Regions from separate parts of the Pseudomonas pichavaramensis genome, predicted to be linked through region 2. Evidence: predicted binding sites of a transcription regulator. Region 2 holds the regulator's gene; the other holds the start of a gene.

Region 1 (8,638 bases), 190 kb from region 2:
CGCTCGGCGATGCCGACGCTGCCGGCGGCGATGCGCTGGCGTGGCGTGCTCAGGCGCGGCGTGGCGAGGATTTCCTCGACCAGGCCCATGAAGGCGAAACCTGGCGCGAAACCCAGGGCGAATACCTGATAGGCATGGCCGCTGTGACGCGCGATCACTTCGGCTTCGCTGAGGCCGCTGCGGCGCGCCAGCAGCGGCAGTTCCGGGCCGACGCTGCGGTCGTACCAGGTGGGTAATTGATGCTCGCGGCCACCTAGCACGTCGGCAGGCTGCAAACCCTCCAGTGCCTGGGCCACCTTGGCCCGCGCCTGGGCGCTGTCGAGCTGGCTCAGGTCATAGTGCAGCAGCAGCGTAGTGTAGGAGGGCACCAGGTCGAGCAAGGCGCTACCGAATACGTCCTGCAGGCGCGTACGGGCAGCCAGCATCCAGGGCATGTTGCCTTCGTCGATATGGTCGAACAGGCGCAGGATCAGGCTGTCGATGCCGGCGACTTCCAGCCGCGGATTAGGCGCTTTCATGCCTGGGCCAGATGGTCGAAGGCCTGACGGATACGCTTGACCGCCGCGACCGAACCGGCATTGTCACCGTGCACGCACAGAGTCTGCGCTGCCAGCTGCAGCGCGCTGCCATCACTGGCTTGCAGGGCCTCGCCGCGTGCCAGGGTGACTGCCTGGCCGACGATCACTTCGCTGTCATGGTGGACTGCGCCCGGCTGGCTGCGGCTGACCAGATAGCCCGCGGCGTCATAGGCGCGGTCGGCGAACGCCTCGAACCACAGGGTCAGGCCGAACTCGTCACCCAGTGCCTGGGCCTGGCTGTTGTCGCGGGTGCACATCAGCATCAGTGGCAACTGGCGATCGTACTTGGCCACGGCGCTCATCACCGCGCGCAGGGTCGCGGGTTTACGCATCATGTCCTGGTACAGCGCGCCATGCGGTTTGACGTAACTGACGCGGCTGCCCTGACTGCGGCAAATGCCCTCCAGCGCACCGATCTGATAAAGCATCAGGTCTTCGACCTCTTGCGCTGTGCAGTCCATCGAGCGGCGGCCGAAGCCGACCAGGTCCTGATAGGCGGTGTGCGCCCCGATGCGCACGTCATGCGCCACGGCCAGCGCCACGGTCTTGCGCATCACGCTGGGGTCGGAGGCGTGGAAGCCGCAGGCGATGTTGGCGCAGTCGATATAGGGCATGACCTCGGCGTCCAGGCCCATGGTCCAGGCGCCGAAGCTTTCGCCGATGTCGCAGTTCAGAAGCAGGCTGTTCAAGGGAGCATCCTAATCGTGGCTTGTCGGTTCCGACAGCGTTGAGCTGTTCTGGCAGATGGTTTCATTTTTCCGGCGGCGTCAGATGGCGTCCAACTAATAAAAACATCCGCAGGAGATAGGAAAAGCTGATGGTGGCAGAGATTGGATTTTTCGATCGCCAGCCGCCGGTTTTTCCCGTTGGACATTGTGCCTCGCCCGGCTCGACAGTGAGTCGGGTGAACGCTCCTTGCGCACAAATCATTCTCGACTACCTCGAAGGGCGGTAGCTTCAGGGCAGGCGCCAGTCTCATGCCGAGCTGGCGCCTGTACAGGTCACGCCAGGCGGAACTGGCTGGCACTGCGACCCAGCGCATCGACCTGGGATGACAACCCTTCGGTGTGACCGCCCAGGGTATGGCGCAGGTCCTTGCTCTGCCCAGTGTGCACATTGATGGTTTCCATCTTGTCGGCAATGTCCTCGGTGGTGGTGGAGACTTCCTCGATGGCGACCACCACCTGATTCATCTCACCGGTCAGACGCTCCATCGCCGAGGTGATCGAGGTGATGGCGTCGGCCACCTGAGCCGCATGCCGTTCGCTGTCGGCAGCGAGGGACAGGCCGTTGCTCATCAGCTCATGCATGTGCCGGGTTTGCTGCTGGAACTCACCGACGATGGCGCTGATGTCGGTGGTCGCAGCGACGGTCTTCTGTGCCAGTGAACGCACTTCATCGGCCACCACCGAGAAGCCGCGCCCGGCATCCCCAGCCCGCGCCGCCTCGATGGCCGCATTGAGGGCGAGCAGGTTGGTTTGGTCGGCCAGGCTGTTGATCACATCGACGATGCCGTTGACCCGGGCACTGCTCTGACCCAGTGCATCGACCTGGCTGTGAGTATCCTGAATCAGTTGCGCTAGGCGGCTCATGCTGTTGACGCTGGCGGCAATCACTTCACCGCCATTGCGTGCGGCGTCGTAGGCGCTGGTGGTGGCGCTGCCGACTTCTGCCGTGCGCTGCGCCATGTCGTTGAGGGTGGCGCTGATCTGGTGCGAGGCCGAGGCGGCCTGCTCGGTCTGCATCTCCACCTGGCTGCTGTTGTCACCCAGCTGGCGCATGGCATCGCCCAGGTGATGATGCAGACGACTCAGCTCGCCATTGGCGCGCACCACCTGCGCGACGATGCCGCCAATGCCCTGAATCATGCGGTTGGCGGCGTCGGCCAACTGATTGAACTCGTCGTGCGGGTTGCTGCCGACCGTGAGCTTGCCGGTGAGGTCGCCGGACGCGACCTGGCTGAGCAACTGGATGACGTTACGCAGGCGACTCACCAGGGTGCGCGAAGCCTGCAGCAGGGTGAAGCAGAGCAGGGCGGCGACAGCGAGAAAGCTCAGCCCCATCATCCACAATGCCGACAGACGCGCCTGTTCGGCCTCCTGCGAACGACGCAGCAACAGCCCGTCCTGCAGCGCTTGCGCTTGCTCAGCGATGCGCGCCTGCAACTGTTCACCAAGCTGGCGCAGGCGCTGGTTGGTTGCATTGATCTGTTCGATGTTGGCATGCGCATCGGCAAAGGCCTGGGCGTAGCCCTGCACGTTCTTGCCAATCGGTGTGTCCTGCCAGTCGAGGTCGGCGATCTGTTCCTGCAGCTTGCCAATCGCGGTCATTGCGATCTGGGCAAAGGCCGGGTCGAAGGTCGACAGGTAATCGCGCTGGCTGCTCAGCGCGCCGCTGATGAAGGGCTTGATCAGATCGAAGCTGATGGCCTCCAGCGCCTTGCCTTTTTCACTCAGGGCCTTGCGCTGACCATCGAACGGCGTGAGCCCGAGTGCCTGATTGAGGTTCAGCCACTGACTCTGCTGAGCAAGCTCATCCAGTAGCACGGCTTCGATCTGTTGGGCATCTTGCAGCGTGGCTGCGTCTTCCAGGGACTGGGCTTGAGTCAGCAGTTGTCTGACAAGGTCTCGTAAATCTTCCAGGCCAGCGGTGAACGCCGCCTGCTGCTCGGGTGTGAGTTGCTGGCGCAGTGCGTTCTGCTGCCACCAGTGGTTCATCAGCTCGGTGCTGGCGCTTGCGTAGGCAGCGGCCTGCTCCCTGGCTTGCAGAGCGTCGCTGAGGCGGTGGCTGGCCCATAGCGAAGCGGCTGCCATCAGGCTCAGGCTGATCAGGGTGAGCGCGATAAGCGCGCGGAATTTTTGTTGCCAAGACAGTTTGAAAGTCACGTAACGCCTCGCCATCTTCTTCAGGATGATTCTCAGGAATCGGCAAGTTGTCATACAACTTGATTGAAAGTCTATGGCCTTCCTGTCGTCCGAGAAACGAAAACGGGGGTCCAGGGGTAATGCTGATCAGATAAGGCTCGCCAAACCGCTTTGCGTAGGAGCCCCGCCCCGGGGCGAAGCGCTTCGAGTCTGCGTCGTACGCGGTTCGCGGCGGGGCGCCGCTCCTACAAGGTTCGCTGCATTGAGGCTTAACTGACCGGCATTGGGCCCAGGAGCCCCGTTATCTGGTCGCGACTTACCAGAGCGGCAGGGTGTAGCTGAGAATCAGGCGATTCTCGTCGAGATCATTGCCGAAGTTGGAGCGCACGGTCGCGTTACGCCATTTCAGGCCAAGGTTCTTCAGCGGGCCGTTCTGCACCACGTAGGCGATATCCATGTTGCGTTCCCACTCTTTGCCTTCGGCGCTGCGCCCGGCGACTTCGACGTTGTCGCCGGAGATGTAGCGGGTCATGAAGGTCAGGCCGGGAATACCGATGCTGGCGAAGTTGTAGTCGTAGCGCACCTGCCAGGAACGTTCCTCGACGTTGGCGAAGTCGTTGATCTGTACGAAGTTGACCAGGAACGGATCGCTGCTGGCGATGTACGGGAACGGATCGTCACCGCTCATGCGCTGGTAGCCGGCGCCGAAGGCGTGCCCGCCCAGGCTGTAGGTGAACATGGCGCCGAAAGCCTTGTTGTCGAGGTCGCGGAAGTTGCCGTCCTCACGGCTTTGCGAGTAACGCAGGTCGGTCTTGAAAGACTGCCCGTCACCCAGCGGCAGCACATGCACCAGCGTGCCGTAGTACTGCTGATAGATATCCTCGAGTGTGCCGTAATGCAGGCCGGCGGTGAGCTGCGGGGTGATCTTGTATTCGCCGCCGCCGAACACGAAGGAGTCGCTGCTGCCGCCGATGCGGTTGCCAGTCATCTCGGTGTAATCGCTGGAGCTGTTGGCCTTGATGCGGTTGATCTTGCCGCCTTGCAGGGTCAGGTTGTCGATCTCCTGGACATTCAGCAGTGCGCCCTGGAAGGTCTGCGGCAGCAGGCGCGAATCGTTGGCGGAAACGATCGGGCTGCGGAACTGCAGCGCGCCGACTTTCAGGGTGCTGTTGGAGACCTTCACCTTGGCGGTCAGGGCGAGCTTGGAATATTCGTCCTGCGAGCCGCCGGAGCCATCGGCCGGCAGCAGACCACTACCGGCGGTGCCGTCACCGGAGTCGAGTTTCAGGCCGAGCATCCCCAATGCGTCGACGCCAAAACCGACAGTGCCCTCGGTATAGCCAGATTCCATGCGCAGCAGAAAACCCTGCGCCCATTCTTCTGCCTTGTCGCGGGCGCCGCTCTGACGAAAGTCACGGTTGAAGTAGAAATTGCGCATCTCGACGCTGGCCTTGCTGTCTTCGATGAAGTCGGCGTGCGCCAGGGTTGGCAGGCCGCTGCCGAGCAGCAGGGCGGATGCCAGTGGGTAATGGGGTTTCATGGTTGCAGTGTCTCCTGTTGGGAGCGCGCAGCGGCGGGAGCGGCTGCTTGGCAGAGCGCGTTTTGAATGATGTTGTTGTGGTCTGCGCAGAGCGCGGCGCCATTCTTCAAAGCGTTGTTCGGCTGCGTCCAACGAGAAAAAACAGGGGCCGGCGATAGGAAAATTCATCCGCCCGGCGAAAAACCTCTGGCATACAACCTGCTACGCCCAAGGCGGCATGGGCGCTGACGATCGGCCCCTGATGACGTTATTGCGAAGAGGCGCTGTGGCATGAACCTGAGATTTCTCGAAACCTTCGTTTGGGTGGCGCGACTGAAGAGTTTCCGCCTGACCGCCGAGAAGCTGTTCAGCACCCAGGCGTCCATTTCCAGTCGTATCGCTGCACTCGAGGACGAGCTCGGCACGCGTCTTTTTCTACGCGACTCCAAAGGGGTTTCACTGACGCCCGAGGGGCAGAAGGTGCTCGAATATGCCGAGCGCATGATCGACACGATGCAGGCGCTGAAGCAGTCGATCAGTGACACCGGCAGCATTCAGGGGCGCATCCGTGTCGGTGCGATGGATACCGTCATTCACACCTGGCTGAGTCCGTTCGTAACACGGGTGATGGAGCGCTACCCGGCGGTGGAGATCGAACTGACCGCCGACACTGCGCGCAATCTCAACGAGCAGTTGCTCAAGGGCTATCTGGATATCGTGTTCCAGACCGACATGGTCAACGGCGACAGCGTGCGTAACCTGGAACTGGCCGCATTCCCGGTACGCTGGATCGTGCCGACGGGTTCGCTGTACCACCGCAGCTATGCCTCGGTCGAGGAGTTGGCGCGCGAGCGCATCATCACCTTCTCGAAGAACTCGCGACCGCATCAGGACATTCTCAATCTGTTGCATGCCGGCAGCGTCAGCGCACCGCGTATCAACTGCGTCAATTCCATCGCCGCCATGACTCGCCTGATTCGCGATGGTTTCGGCGTTGGCGCATTGCCCCCGGCACTGGTGCATGACGAACTCAAGCAAGGCGTGCTGACCATTCTCGACGATGTCCCGGAACCGCCCGCCCTGCCAGTGGTTGCTACCTGGCGCACAGGTGTGGGCCTGGAGCTCAGTGAGGACATCATCGCCCTGGCCTGTGAAGCGCTGGACGTCTATGCCGAGGAAATGGGCGAGGCCTGCATGGCACGTGTCGCACCTGTAGCGGAACAACAGAGCGCCTGAATATTTTTCTTCGCCTGCGGGCCCGATCTCGGCTGCCCGCTGCTGGTGCGTTTGCGACAGAAATGCCCCTTTTCATCCCATAACGAATTTCGATCATGCGCCTCCGGTTTTTCTAGTTGGACAGGGTAGGGCGATGCACTGAGACTCGAAATCGTCTTCCAGCCGCGTGTTGCGGCGCACAAAGAACAACTAACAGGAGAGCACCATGAAGAGCATTGCATCACGTTTCGCTGTTACCGCTCTGGCTTGCGCGCTGGGCTTCAGCGCTCAGGCCGCCGAACGCTGGAACATGACCGCCGAAAATCCCGATGGCAACTTCATTACCACTGTGGCCAAGGAGTTCGCCCAGGATGTGGAGAAGGCCAGTAACGGCGAGCTGCAGATTCGCGTGCATGCCAACTCGGTGCTGTTCAAGCGCCCCGAGGTCAAACGTGCCGTGCAGACTGGCCAGGTGCAGGTCGGTGACGTGCTGATGTCGGTGCTGGGCAACGAAGATCCGATTTTCGAAATCGACAGCGTGCCGTTTCTGGTACGCAACTATGAACAGGCCCAGGCCCTGTGGGCTGCCAGCCGTCCGGCAGTCGAAGAGCGCCTGGCCAAACAGGGCATCAAGTTGCTGTATGCCATGCCCTGGTCGCCGCAGAGCATCTTTACCAAAACGCCGGTCGACAGCATGGACGACTTCAAGGGCATGAAATTCCGTGCCTACAACCCGGCGACCTCGCGCATGACCGAGCTGATGGGCGCGGTGCCGACGGTGATTCAGACCGGTGAAATTCCGCAGGCCTTCAGCACCGGCATGATCAACGGCATGCTCACCTCGCCGACCACGGGCGTGGATTCGCAGGCCTGGGATTTCTCCTCCTACTACTATGACGTCAAGGCGTTCATTCCGAAGAACTTCGTCATCGTCAACGCGCGTGCCTTCGCCCGTCTGCCGGAAGCGACCCAGAGCGCAGTGCTGGACGCCGCCAAGCGTGCCGAGGAACGTGGCTGGGCTATTGCCCAGGAGAAGACCGGCGAGCTGGTCAAGACGCTGGCCGACAACGGCATGCAGGTATCCGAGCAGGCTCCGTCTGCAGTCGAAAAGGGCTTCGAGCAGATCGGCCAGACCATGACCGAGGAGTGGCTCAAGCGTTCCGGTGCTGATGGTCAGTCGATCCTCGACGCCTACCAGCGCTGATGTCGTCACCCGTCGCCATTGCATGGCGGCGGGTTTCCTTTTTCAGCTTGCTCAGGGAGCCCGCTGTTCATGACCCCACTGCACAAGCTCTACACCCTGTCCGGATGGTTGTCCGGTGTATTTCTCGTCCTGATCTGCCTGCTGGTCGTGGCGCAGATCGTGGCCCGTCAACTGGGCACCATGGTGCCTGCCGCCGATGAGTTCGCCGCTTACGCAATGGCCGCATCCGGTTTTCTCGCCTTGCCCTATGCGTTGCAGCGCGGTGCGCACATCCGTGTGGAACTGATGCTGCGGCTGCTGCCCGCCGGTGGCCGGCGTGTCATCGACGTACTTGCCTCGCTGGTTGGCCTGGGTATCGCTGCCTATATGGCCTGGTACTGCGCGCTGTTCGTGCTGGAGTCCTACGAGTTCAAGGAAGTGTCGTCCGGTCTGCTGCCGATCCCGATGTGGTTGCCACAGCTGCCGATGGTGCTCGGCACGCTGATCCTGGTGGTGGCGATGGCCGAGCGTCTGGTGCTGACCTGCCAGGGCAAACGCTTCGAAGCTGCCGAAGCCGGCACGGCGATGAGCGAGTGAGCCCGCTGGCCCGACCCTTAATTGCGGCCATCGCCGCACTGCATTCGTGAGTGAACCCGTGGACTACACAATCATTACTATCACGCTGCTGCTGGCATTGTTCGTGTTGCTTGGCGGCGGCGTCTGGGTTGCCCTGTCGCTGCTGGGCGTCGGCATCATCGGCATGGAGCTGTTCGGCGGCGCGCCGGCCGGCTCGATTCTGGCGTCTACCAGTTGGGCGTCGAGCGCCAGCTGGACGCTGACCGCCTTGCCACTGTTTATCTGGATGGGCGAAATCCTCTATCGCACTCGTCTCTCCGAAGACATGTTCAACGGCCTGGCGCCGTGGATGCGCGGCATGCCGGGGCGCCTGCTGCACGTCAACGTCTTCGGCTGCGGTATGTTCGCGGCGGTCAGTGGCTCGTCTGCCGCCACCGCTGCGACCATCGGCCGGATATCCCTGCCCGAGCTGAAGTCGCGCGGCTATCCGGAGTCCATCGCCATGGGGTCGCTGGCCGGTGCCGGCACGCTCGGTTTGCTGATCCCGCCGTCGATCATGATGATCGTCTACGGCGTGGCGGCGCAGGTGTCGATCTCGCGGCTGTTCATCGCCGGCATTCTGCCGGGGCTGTTGTTGCTGGCAATCTTCAGCGGCTACCTGATGCTCTGGTCGGCGTGCAACCGCAGCAAATTGCCGGAGGAG
Region 2 (8,638 bases):
GTCGCTGCTGGCCCCCGAACTGCCGGCTACTCCGGTCAAACCTCAGCGTCCTGTCGAGGCCGTCGCGGCTGCGGCGCCAGCGGTTGACCCGCGCGCGCTGGATGCCATGCGCTTCGAACTGCACGGCCTGCGTGAGCTGATCGAGGTTCAGCTGGGCTCGATTGCTTGGGGGCAGATGCAGAATCGTCGTCCGCAGCAGGCCAACCTCTGGCGTCGCCTGCAGCGCATGGGCCTGTCGGCCGAGCTGTCGCAAGCGCTGCTGAACAAGGTGTCTGGGATCGCCGAGCCGCGTCAGGCCTGGCGGATGATCCTGGCGCATCTGGCTCACGCCATCAGAACGCCCAAGGTAGAGCCGCTGGAAGAGGGCGGGGTAATCGCTCTGGTCGGCCCCGCCGGTATGGGCAAAACCACCACGCTGGCCAAGCTGGCTGCGCGCTACGTACTTAAGTACGGCGCGCAACAGGTCGCTCTGGTCAGTATGGATAGCTATCGTATTGGCGCGCAAGAGCAACTCAAGACGCTTGGGCGTATCCTTGGCGTATCGGTGACTCAGGTCGATCCAGGGCAGTCCCTGTTACAGGCTCTGACCCCCCTGGCCAAGAAGCGCGTGGTGCTGGTCGACACCGCCGGCCTGCCGGGCAACGATCCGGCTTTGCGTTTGCAGCTGGAAAGTCTGGCTTCGGCGCGGATCAAGGCAAAGAATTATCTGGTATTGGCGGCAACGAGTCAGAGCCAAGTGCTCAAGGCGGCCTACCATAGTTACAAGCGTTGCGGCCTTGCAGGCTGCATACTGACAAAGCTTGACGAGGCTGCCAGCCTGGGTGAGGTATTGGGTCTGGCTATAGGCCAGCAACTGCCGGTAGCCTATGTCACTGATGGACCGCGAATTCCGGATGACCTGCAGGTGCCGCGTAGTCACCAACTGGTCAGTCGTGCAGTAGGACTGCAGTCTGCGGAGCAGCCGAGTGAAGATGCCATGGCGCAGCTGTTCGCCGGGCTCTATCAGCAGCCGGCGCAGCGCGCCGGATAACGGACGGTATTGTTGCACCCTCCCGCGTCATGACGCAGAAGTGAACGGCCTCCACAGGTAATCGATCTGGGATGGCCAAGTCGAAGTTAGACAAGGTGTAGAAAGAACATGGGTATGCATCCCGTACAGGTGATCGCGGTGACCGGCGGCAAGGGTGGCGTCGGCAAGACCAATGTGTCGGTGAATCTGTCCATGGCCCTGGCTGACCTCGGCCGCCGAGTCATGCTGATGGACGCCGACCTAGGCCTGGCTAACGTCGATGTACTGTTGGGCCTTACGCCCAAGCGTACGCTGGCCGATGTGATTGCTGGCGAATGTGACCTGCGCGACGTATTGCTGCAGGGCCCGGGTGGTATTCGCATCGTGCCGGCAGCGTCTGGCACGCAGAGCATGGTCAGCCTCACGCCGATGCAGCACGCCGGGCTGATCCAGGCATTCAGCGATATCAGCGAGAATCTTGACGTGCTGGTGATCGATACCGCAGCCGGTATCGGTGATGCGGTGGTCAGCTTCGTTCGTGCTGCGCAGGAAGTTCTCGTGGTGGTGTGCGATGAACCGACCTCCATCACCGACGCCTATGCGCTGATCAAACTGCTCAATCGCGACCATGGCATCAGCCGTTTCCGTGTGCTGGCCAATATGGCCCACAGCCCGCAGGAAGGTCGCAATCTCTTTGCTAAGCTGACCAAGGTGACGGATCGTTTTCTTGACGTCGCCCTGCAGTATGTCGGTGCCGTGCCCTACGACGAGTGCGTGCGCAAGGCCGTACAGAAGCAGCGTGCCGTTTATGAAGCGTTCCCACGATCCAAGTGCGCTCTGGCGTTCAAGGCGATTGCCCAGAAGGTTGACACCTGGCCGCTGCCGGCCAACCCCCGTGGCCATCTGGAGTTTTTTGTCGAGCGTCTGGTGCAGCAACCGACGGCTGACAGCGCCGTATGACAGCAGCTTCTGGACTTCGTATGTACAACAAGGCGCAGGCGCAGGATTCCCAGCACCAGTTGATCGAGCGTTATGCCCCCTTGGTCAAGCGTATCGCCTACCACCTGCTGGCACGTTTGCCGGCCAGCGTGCAGGTCGATGATCTGATCCAGGCGGGCATGATCGGTTTGCTCGAAGCTTCACGTAAATACGACTCCAGCAAAGGAGCCAGCTTCGAAACCTTCGCCGGAATTCGTATCCGCGGGGCCATGCTCGATGAGGTGCGCAAGGGCGACTGGGCGCCGCGTTCGGTGCACCGCAACAGTCGCATGGTCAGCGATGCGATTCGTGTCGTGGAGGCCCGTACCGGGCGTGACGCTAAAGATCACGAGGTTGCGGCCGAACTCCAATTGAGTCTGGAGGATTACTACGGCATTCTTGGCGACACTTTGGGCAGCCGCCTGTTCAGCTTCGACGACCTTCTGCAGGACGGCGAGCACGGAGGGTTGCATGAAGACGCCGGGCACACCCATCTCGAACCTTCGCGGGACCTCGAAGACGAACGCTTCCAGGCGGCTTTGGCCGATGCCATCGCCGGCTTACCGGAGCGTGAACGTCTTGTGCTGGCGCTGTATTACGATGAAGAACTGAACTTGAAAGAAATCGGTGAAGTGCTGGGGGTTAGCGAGTCGCGCGTGAGTCAATTGCACAGTCAGTGCGCGGCACGCCTGCGCTCACGACTGAGCGAATGGCGCGCCGGCTGAAGGGCGGCTTACTCGCAGGCGCAAGCGGTTTCACGATTAAAGGACGTAGTTGCGAGCGCAATACGTTTGGGACTGTACGGAGGTCGACTTGGACAAGAACATGAAAATCCTCATCGTTGATGATTTTTCGACGATGCGACGGATCATCAAGAACCTCTTGCGGGATTTGGGTTTCACCAACACCGCAGAAGCCGATGACGGCACTTCGGCGCTGCCGATGTTGCAAAGTGGCAGCTTCGACTTTCTGGTGACCGACTGGAACATGCCCGGTATGACCGGCATCGACCTGCTGCGTGCCGTGCGCGCTGACGAGCGCCTCAAGCATCTGCCAGTGCTGATGGTGACTGCTGAAGCCAAGCGCGATCAGATCATCGAGGCGGCCCAGGCCGGCGTGAATGGCTACGTGGTCAAACCCTTCACCGCCCAGGTGCTGAAGGAAAAGATCGAGAAGATCTTCGAGCGGGTCAACGGCTGATGTCGGCCGCGAGGGTGCTATGGAACATGATGACTCCACGATGGGTGACCTCGAGTCGACCCTGAAGAACAACGCCCGCGATTTGGTCGATAGCCTCGAACAAGGCAATTTCGGCGCCGCGGTGCAACTGATCAACGAGCTCAACAAGGTCCGTGACCACGGGCTCTATCACGAGGTTGGCAAGCTGACCCGTGAACTGCACAACGCCATTGTCAATTTCCAGATCGATCCGCGCATGCCGCATGCGCAGGAGCTTTCGCAGATTGCCGATGCGACCGAACGCTTGAACTACGTCGTTACCCAGACCGAAAGGGCTGCCAACCGCACCATGGATCTGGTGGAGCAGAGCGCTCCGTTGGTCAATGACCTGAGCGATGAGGCGCAAAGCCTGGGGGCGGAATGGGGTCGCTTCATGCGTCGCGAGATTGGGGCTGACGGGTTTCGCGAACTGGCCAAGCGTGTCGAGCTGTTTCTGGCTCGCAGCGAGCGTGACGGCGCCAAGTTGTCCAATCACCTCAACGATATTCTGCTGGCGCAGGACTACCAGGACCTTACCGGGCAGGTGATCAAGCGTGTCACCCAGTTGGTGACCGAGGTCGAGAGCAATCTGGTGAAACTGATGCTCATGGCCAGTCAGGTCGATCGTTTTGCCGGTATTCAGCATGACCATGAAGTGCTGCGTGCCGAACAGGAAAAATCAAAAGAGCCATCGCGGGGTGAAGGTCCGCAGATTCATGCCGATAAGCGTGATGACGTTGCCTCCAGTCAGGACGATGTCGACGACCTGCTGTCCAGTCTAGGGTTCTAAGGAGCACACACATATGAGCTTCGGCGCCGATGAAGAGATCCTCCAGGACTTCCTGGTAGAGGCCGGCGAGATTCTCGAACAGTTGTCCGAACAATTAGTCGAGCTGGAAAGCCGACCGGACGACATGAACCTGCTCAACGCCATCTTTCGCGGTTTCCATACCGTCAAGGGCGGAGCGGGCTTCCTCCAGCTCAATGAGCTGGTGGAGTGCTGCCATATCGCCGAAAACGTGTTCGACATCCTGCGCAAGGGTGAGCGTCGCGTCGACTCGGAACTGATGGATGTGGTGCTCGAGGCTCTTGATGCAGTCAATGGCATGTTCGGTGAGGTGCGTGAGCGCCGCGAACCTACGCCTGCTTCCCCTGAGTTGCTGGCCGCACTGGCGCGCCTGGCTGAGCCTGCTGGGGCAGAGGCCGCTCCGGCTGCTGCGCCTGCGCAGCAGGCCGAGCCTGAGCCAGAGCCCGTGGTCGCGCCAACGCTCTCGGGTGACATCACTGATGATGAATTCGAGCAATTGCTCGACGCACTGGGTGATGCGCCGGCCGCAGAAGTGGCGACCTCCAGTGACGACATCACCGATGACGAGTTCGAGTCCCTGCTCGATCAGCTGCATGGCAAAGGTCAATTCAGCGGCACGGTCGAGGTGTCGGCGAGCCCGGCGAGTGTTGCTGCGCCCGCTGCAGCACCTGCCAGTGACGACATCACCGATGACGAGTTCGAAGCGCTGCTCGATCAGTTGCACGGCAAGGGCCAATTTTCCGGCGCCGCAGAGGCACCGGCAGCAGTCGCCGCACCCGCTGCAGCACCTGCCAGTGACGATATCACCGACGATGAGTTCGAATCGCTGCTCGACCAGTTGCATGGCAAGGGCAAGTTCGTACCGCCGAGCGAGCCGGCACCGTCTGCTGCGCCTGCTCCGGCAGTAAAACCAGCCGCCCCCGCTGCTGCAGCCAAAGCCTCAGCACCTGCGGCTCCCGCCAAAGCTGAGCCCGTTGCGGGCCGGGCCGCTGCCGCGCCGGCACCTGCTGCTGACAAGGCACCGGCGGCGAGCGAAGCGGAGACCACCGTACGGGTCGATACCGCACGCCTCGACGAGATCATGAACATGGTCGGCGAGCTGGTGCTGGTGCGTAACCGTCTGGTGCGCCTGGGCCTCAATAGCGGCGATGAGGCGATGTCCAAGGCGGTCTCGAACCTCGACGTGGTCACGGCGGATCTGCAGACTTCGGTGATGAAGACCCGCATGCAGCCGATCAAGAAGGTTTTCGGCCGCTTCCCACGCCTGGTGCGCGATCTGGCGCGTAACCTGAAGAAGGAAATCAACCTCGAGCTGGTCGGGGAAGAAACTGACCTCGACAAGAACCTGGTCGAGGCCCTGGCCGATCCGCTGGTGCACTTGGTGCGCAACGCCGTCGACCATGGCGTGGAAACCCCTGACGAGCGCGAGAAGGCCGGCAAGGCCCGTGCAGGCCGCGTGGTGCTTTCTGCCGAGCAGGAGGGTGATCACATCCTGCTGTCGATCACCGACGACGGCAAGGGCATGGATGCCGACGTGCTGCGTGCCAAGGCCGTGGAAAAAGGTCTGCTGGACAAGGACGCGGCGGATCGCCTGAACGAGTTCGAATGCTACAACCTGATCTTCGCGCCGGGCTTCTCGACCAAGACCGAGATTTCCGACGTGTCTGGCCGTGGCGTGGGCATGGACGTGGTCAAAACCAAGATCACTCAGCTCAATGGCACGGTCAACGTGTTCTCACAGAAGGGCCAGGGCTCGAAGATCATCATCAAGGTGCCACTGACCCTGGCGATCATGCCGACGCTGATGGTCATGCTGGAGAATCAGGCCTTCGCCTTCCCGCTGGTCAACGTCAACGAGATCTTCCACCTCGATCTGTCGCGTACCAACGTGGTTGACGGTCAGGAAGTGGTGATCGTGCGCGACAAGGCCTTGCCGCTGTTCTACCTCAAACGCTGGCTGGTGCCGCAGGCCTTCCAGGAAGAGCAGCGCGAGGGCCACGTGGTGATTCTGACCGTGGGCAGTCAACGCATCGGCTTTGTCGTCGATCAATTGGTCGGGCAGGAAGAAGTGGTAATCAAGCCTCTGGGCAAGATGCTGCAGGGTACGCCCGGCATGTCTGGCGCCACGATCACGGGCGATGGTCGTATCGCATTGATTCTCGACGTTCCGAGCATGCTCAAACGCTACGCTCGACGTTTCTGATGGTTGCGGCGCAGGTATGGCCTGCGCCGTCTAGGAGTGTGTATGGCTGTTAAGGTTCTGGTGGTGGATGACTCCGGTTTCTTCCGCCGGCGCGTCTCGGAAATTCTGTCTGCTGATCCCAGTATTCAGGTCGTGGGTACGGCCACCAATGGACGTGAAGCCATCGATCAGGCGCTGGCGCTCAAGCCAGACGTGATCACCATGGATTACGAGATGCCGATGATGGATGGCATCACTGCAGTGCGAAACATCATGCAGCGTTGTCCGACGCCGGTGTTGATGTTTTCCTCGCTGACCCATGAGGGCGCGCGCGTCACGCTCGATGCCCTGGATGCAGGGGCGGTGGACTTCCTGCCGAAAAATTTCGAAGACATCTCGCGTAATCCGGACAAGGTCAAGCAGATGCTGTGCGAGAAGGTGCACAGCATCGCGCGTAGCAACCGTCGTTTCAGTTCGGCCGCAGTGGCTCCGGCGCCAACGGCGGCGAATTCGACGACAGCGCCGGTTAGCCGCCCGGTCACCCCGGCGCGGCCCTCAACTCCCGCGCCTTCTACGCGTAGCGCCAGCTCTGCTGCAGTATCGTCGTCACCGAAACGCAAGGCTTACAAACTGGTTGCTATCGGCACCTCGACCGGTGGGCCCGTTGCCTTGCAGCGTGTCCTGACGCAGCTGCCTGGCAACTTTCCGGCACCGCTGGTGCTGATTCAGCATATGCCGGCTGCCTTCACCAAGGCCTTTGCCGAGCGCTTGGACAAGCTGTGCCGGATTCAGGTCAAGGAAGCCGAGGATGGCGACGTGCTGCGCCCTGGTCTGGCATTGCTGGCTCCTGGCGGCAAACAGATGATGGTCGACTCCCGTGGCGTGGTGAAGATCCTTCCAGGTGACGAGCGTCTGAACTACAAACCCTGTGTCGATATCACCTTCGGTTCGGCTGCCAAATCTTACGGTGACAAGGTGCTGGCCGTGGTATTGACCGGCATGGGCGCGGATGGCCGTGAAGGTGCGCGCCTGCTCAAGCAGGGCGGCAGCCAGGTCTGGGCGCAGGACGAAGCCAGCTGCGTGATCTATGGCATGCCGATGGCGGTGGTGAAAGCCAATCTGGCCGACGCGGTGTATGGCCTGGACGATATCGGTCGGCACCTGACCGAGGCCTGCCAGTGACGAACGCTAACTCGGATGCATGCCCATGGATGTCCTGAGCCTTATCGGCGTCATTCTGGCGTTCGTGGCGATACTCGGCGGTAATTACCTCGAGGGTGGCAATGCTGGCGCGCTGCTCAACGGTCCGGCGGCGCTGATCGTCATCGGCGGCACCTTGGGCGCTGCGTTCCTGCAGACCCCGGTCACCACCTTCAAGCGGGCCGTGAGCGTAGTGCGCTGGATATTCTTTCCGCCACGCATCGACCTGGTGGGCGGGATCAACCGAGTCGTTGGTTGGAGCATGGTCGCGCGCAAGGAGGGCCTGCTTGGTCTGGAGGCCGTGGCTGACGCCGAGCCCGACCCTTATGCGCGCAAGGGCCTGCAGCTGCTGGTCGATGGCGCCGAGCCGGAGTCCATTCGCAGCATTCTGGAAGTTGACCTCTACACCCAGGAGGCGCGCGATATCCAGGCGGCCAAGGTGTTCGAGAGCATGGGCGGCTATGCCCCGACCATCGGCATCATCGGTGCCGTGATGGGGTTGATCCATGTGATGGGCAATCTGGCCGACCCGGGCATGCTGGGGAGCGGCATTGCGGTTGCGTTCGTCGCGACGATTTATGGCGTTGGCTTCGCCAACCTCCTTTTGCTGCCTGCCGGCAACAAGCTCAAGTCCATCGCGCTGCGTCAGTCGCGTTATCGTGAAATGCTGCTTGAGGGCATTCTGTCCATTGGCGAGGGTGAGAACCCGCGCTCCATCGAGTTGAAGCTGCAAGGCTTCATGGACTGATGGAGGAATGGCATGGCGCGCAGGCGGCAACATGAAGAGCACGAGAATCACGAGCGTTGGCTGGTCTCCTATGCCGACTTCATTACCCTGCTGTTCGCCTTCTTCGTGGTGATGTACTCGATTTCTTCGATCAACGAAGGCAAGTACAAGATTCTTTCCGAATCGCTAACGGGTGTGTTCAATCAGCCTGATCGCTCGATCAAGCCGATTCCTGTTGGCGAGGAACGGCCGCGTACCAGCGAGCCGGACGACACCACGCACGACGATCCCAGTTCCGACTCCAATCTGCAGAGCATCGCTTCGAGCGTACGCGAAGTATTCGGCGAGTTGATTCAGAGTGATCAACTGACCGTGCGTGGCAATGAGATGTGGATCGAGATCGAACTCAGTTCCAGCCTGCTGTTTCCCAGCGGCGATGCGATACCGAACAATCAGGCGTTCACCATTATCGAGAAGGTCGCCAATATTCTGGCGCCTTATCAGAATCCGGTTAAG

Evidence for each region. The regulator FliA, encoded in region 2, starts transcription of late flagellar genes. The targets are predictions, from matches to a motif close to CTAAAGTTTNNNNNNNNNNNGCCGNTAA.
Region 1: the regulator FliA is predicted to act here: its motif matches at 3,500-3,527, upstream of ACJRW5_RS05470 (methyl-accepting chemotaxis protein).

Annotation. Positions count from the first base shown of each region.
Region 1 covers NZ_JBJKFJ010000002.1:412,130-420,767, reverse strand. The annotation lists gene ACJRW5_RS05480 (5-oxoprolinase subunit B family protein) at 1-518, opposite strand, end outside; gene ACJRW5_RS05475 (5-oxoprolinase subunit PxpA) at 515-1,267, opposite strand; gene ACJRW5_RS05470 (methyl-accepting chemotaxis protein) at 1,580-3,463, opposite strand; gene ACJRW5_RS05465 (OprD family porin) at 3,759-4,982, opposite strand; gene ACJRW5_RS05460 (LysR family transcriptional regulator) at 5,253-6,197, shown strand; gene ACJRW5_RS05455 (TRAP transporter substrate-binding protein) at 6,403-7,380, shown strand; gene ACJRW5_RS05450 (TRAP transporter small permease) at 7,450-7,956, shown strand; gene ACJRW5_RS05445 (TRAP transporter large permease) at 8,015-8,638, shown strand, end outside.
Region 2 covers NZ_JBJKFJ010000002.1:220,412-229,049, reverse strand. The annotation lists gene flhF (flagellar biosynthesis GTPase FlhF) at 1-1,030, shown strand, start outside; gene fleN (flagellar synthesis regulator FleN) at 1,139-1,969, shown strand; gene fliA (RNA polymerase sigma factor FliA) at 1,966-2,712, shown strand; gene ACJRW5_RS04600 (chemotaxis response regulator CheY) at 2,813-3,187, shown strand; gene ACJRW5_RS04595 (protein phosphatase CheZ) at 3,207-3,995, shown strand; gene ACJRW5_RS04590 (chemotaxis protein CheA) at 4,009-6,216, shown strand; gene ACJRW5_RS04585 (protein-glutamate methylesterase/protein-glutamine glutaminase) at 6,259-7,377, shown strand; gene ACJRW5_RS04580 (flagellar motor protein) at 7,403-8,143, shown strand; gene motD (flagellar motor protein MotD) at 8,156-8,638, shown strand, end outside.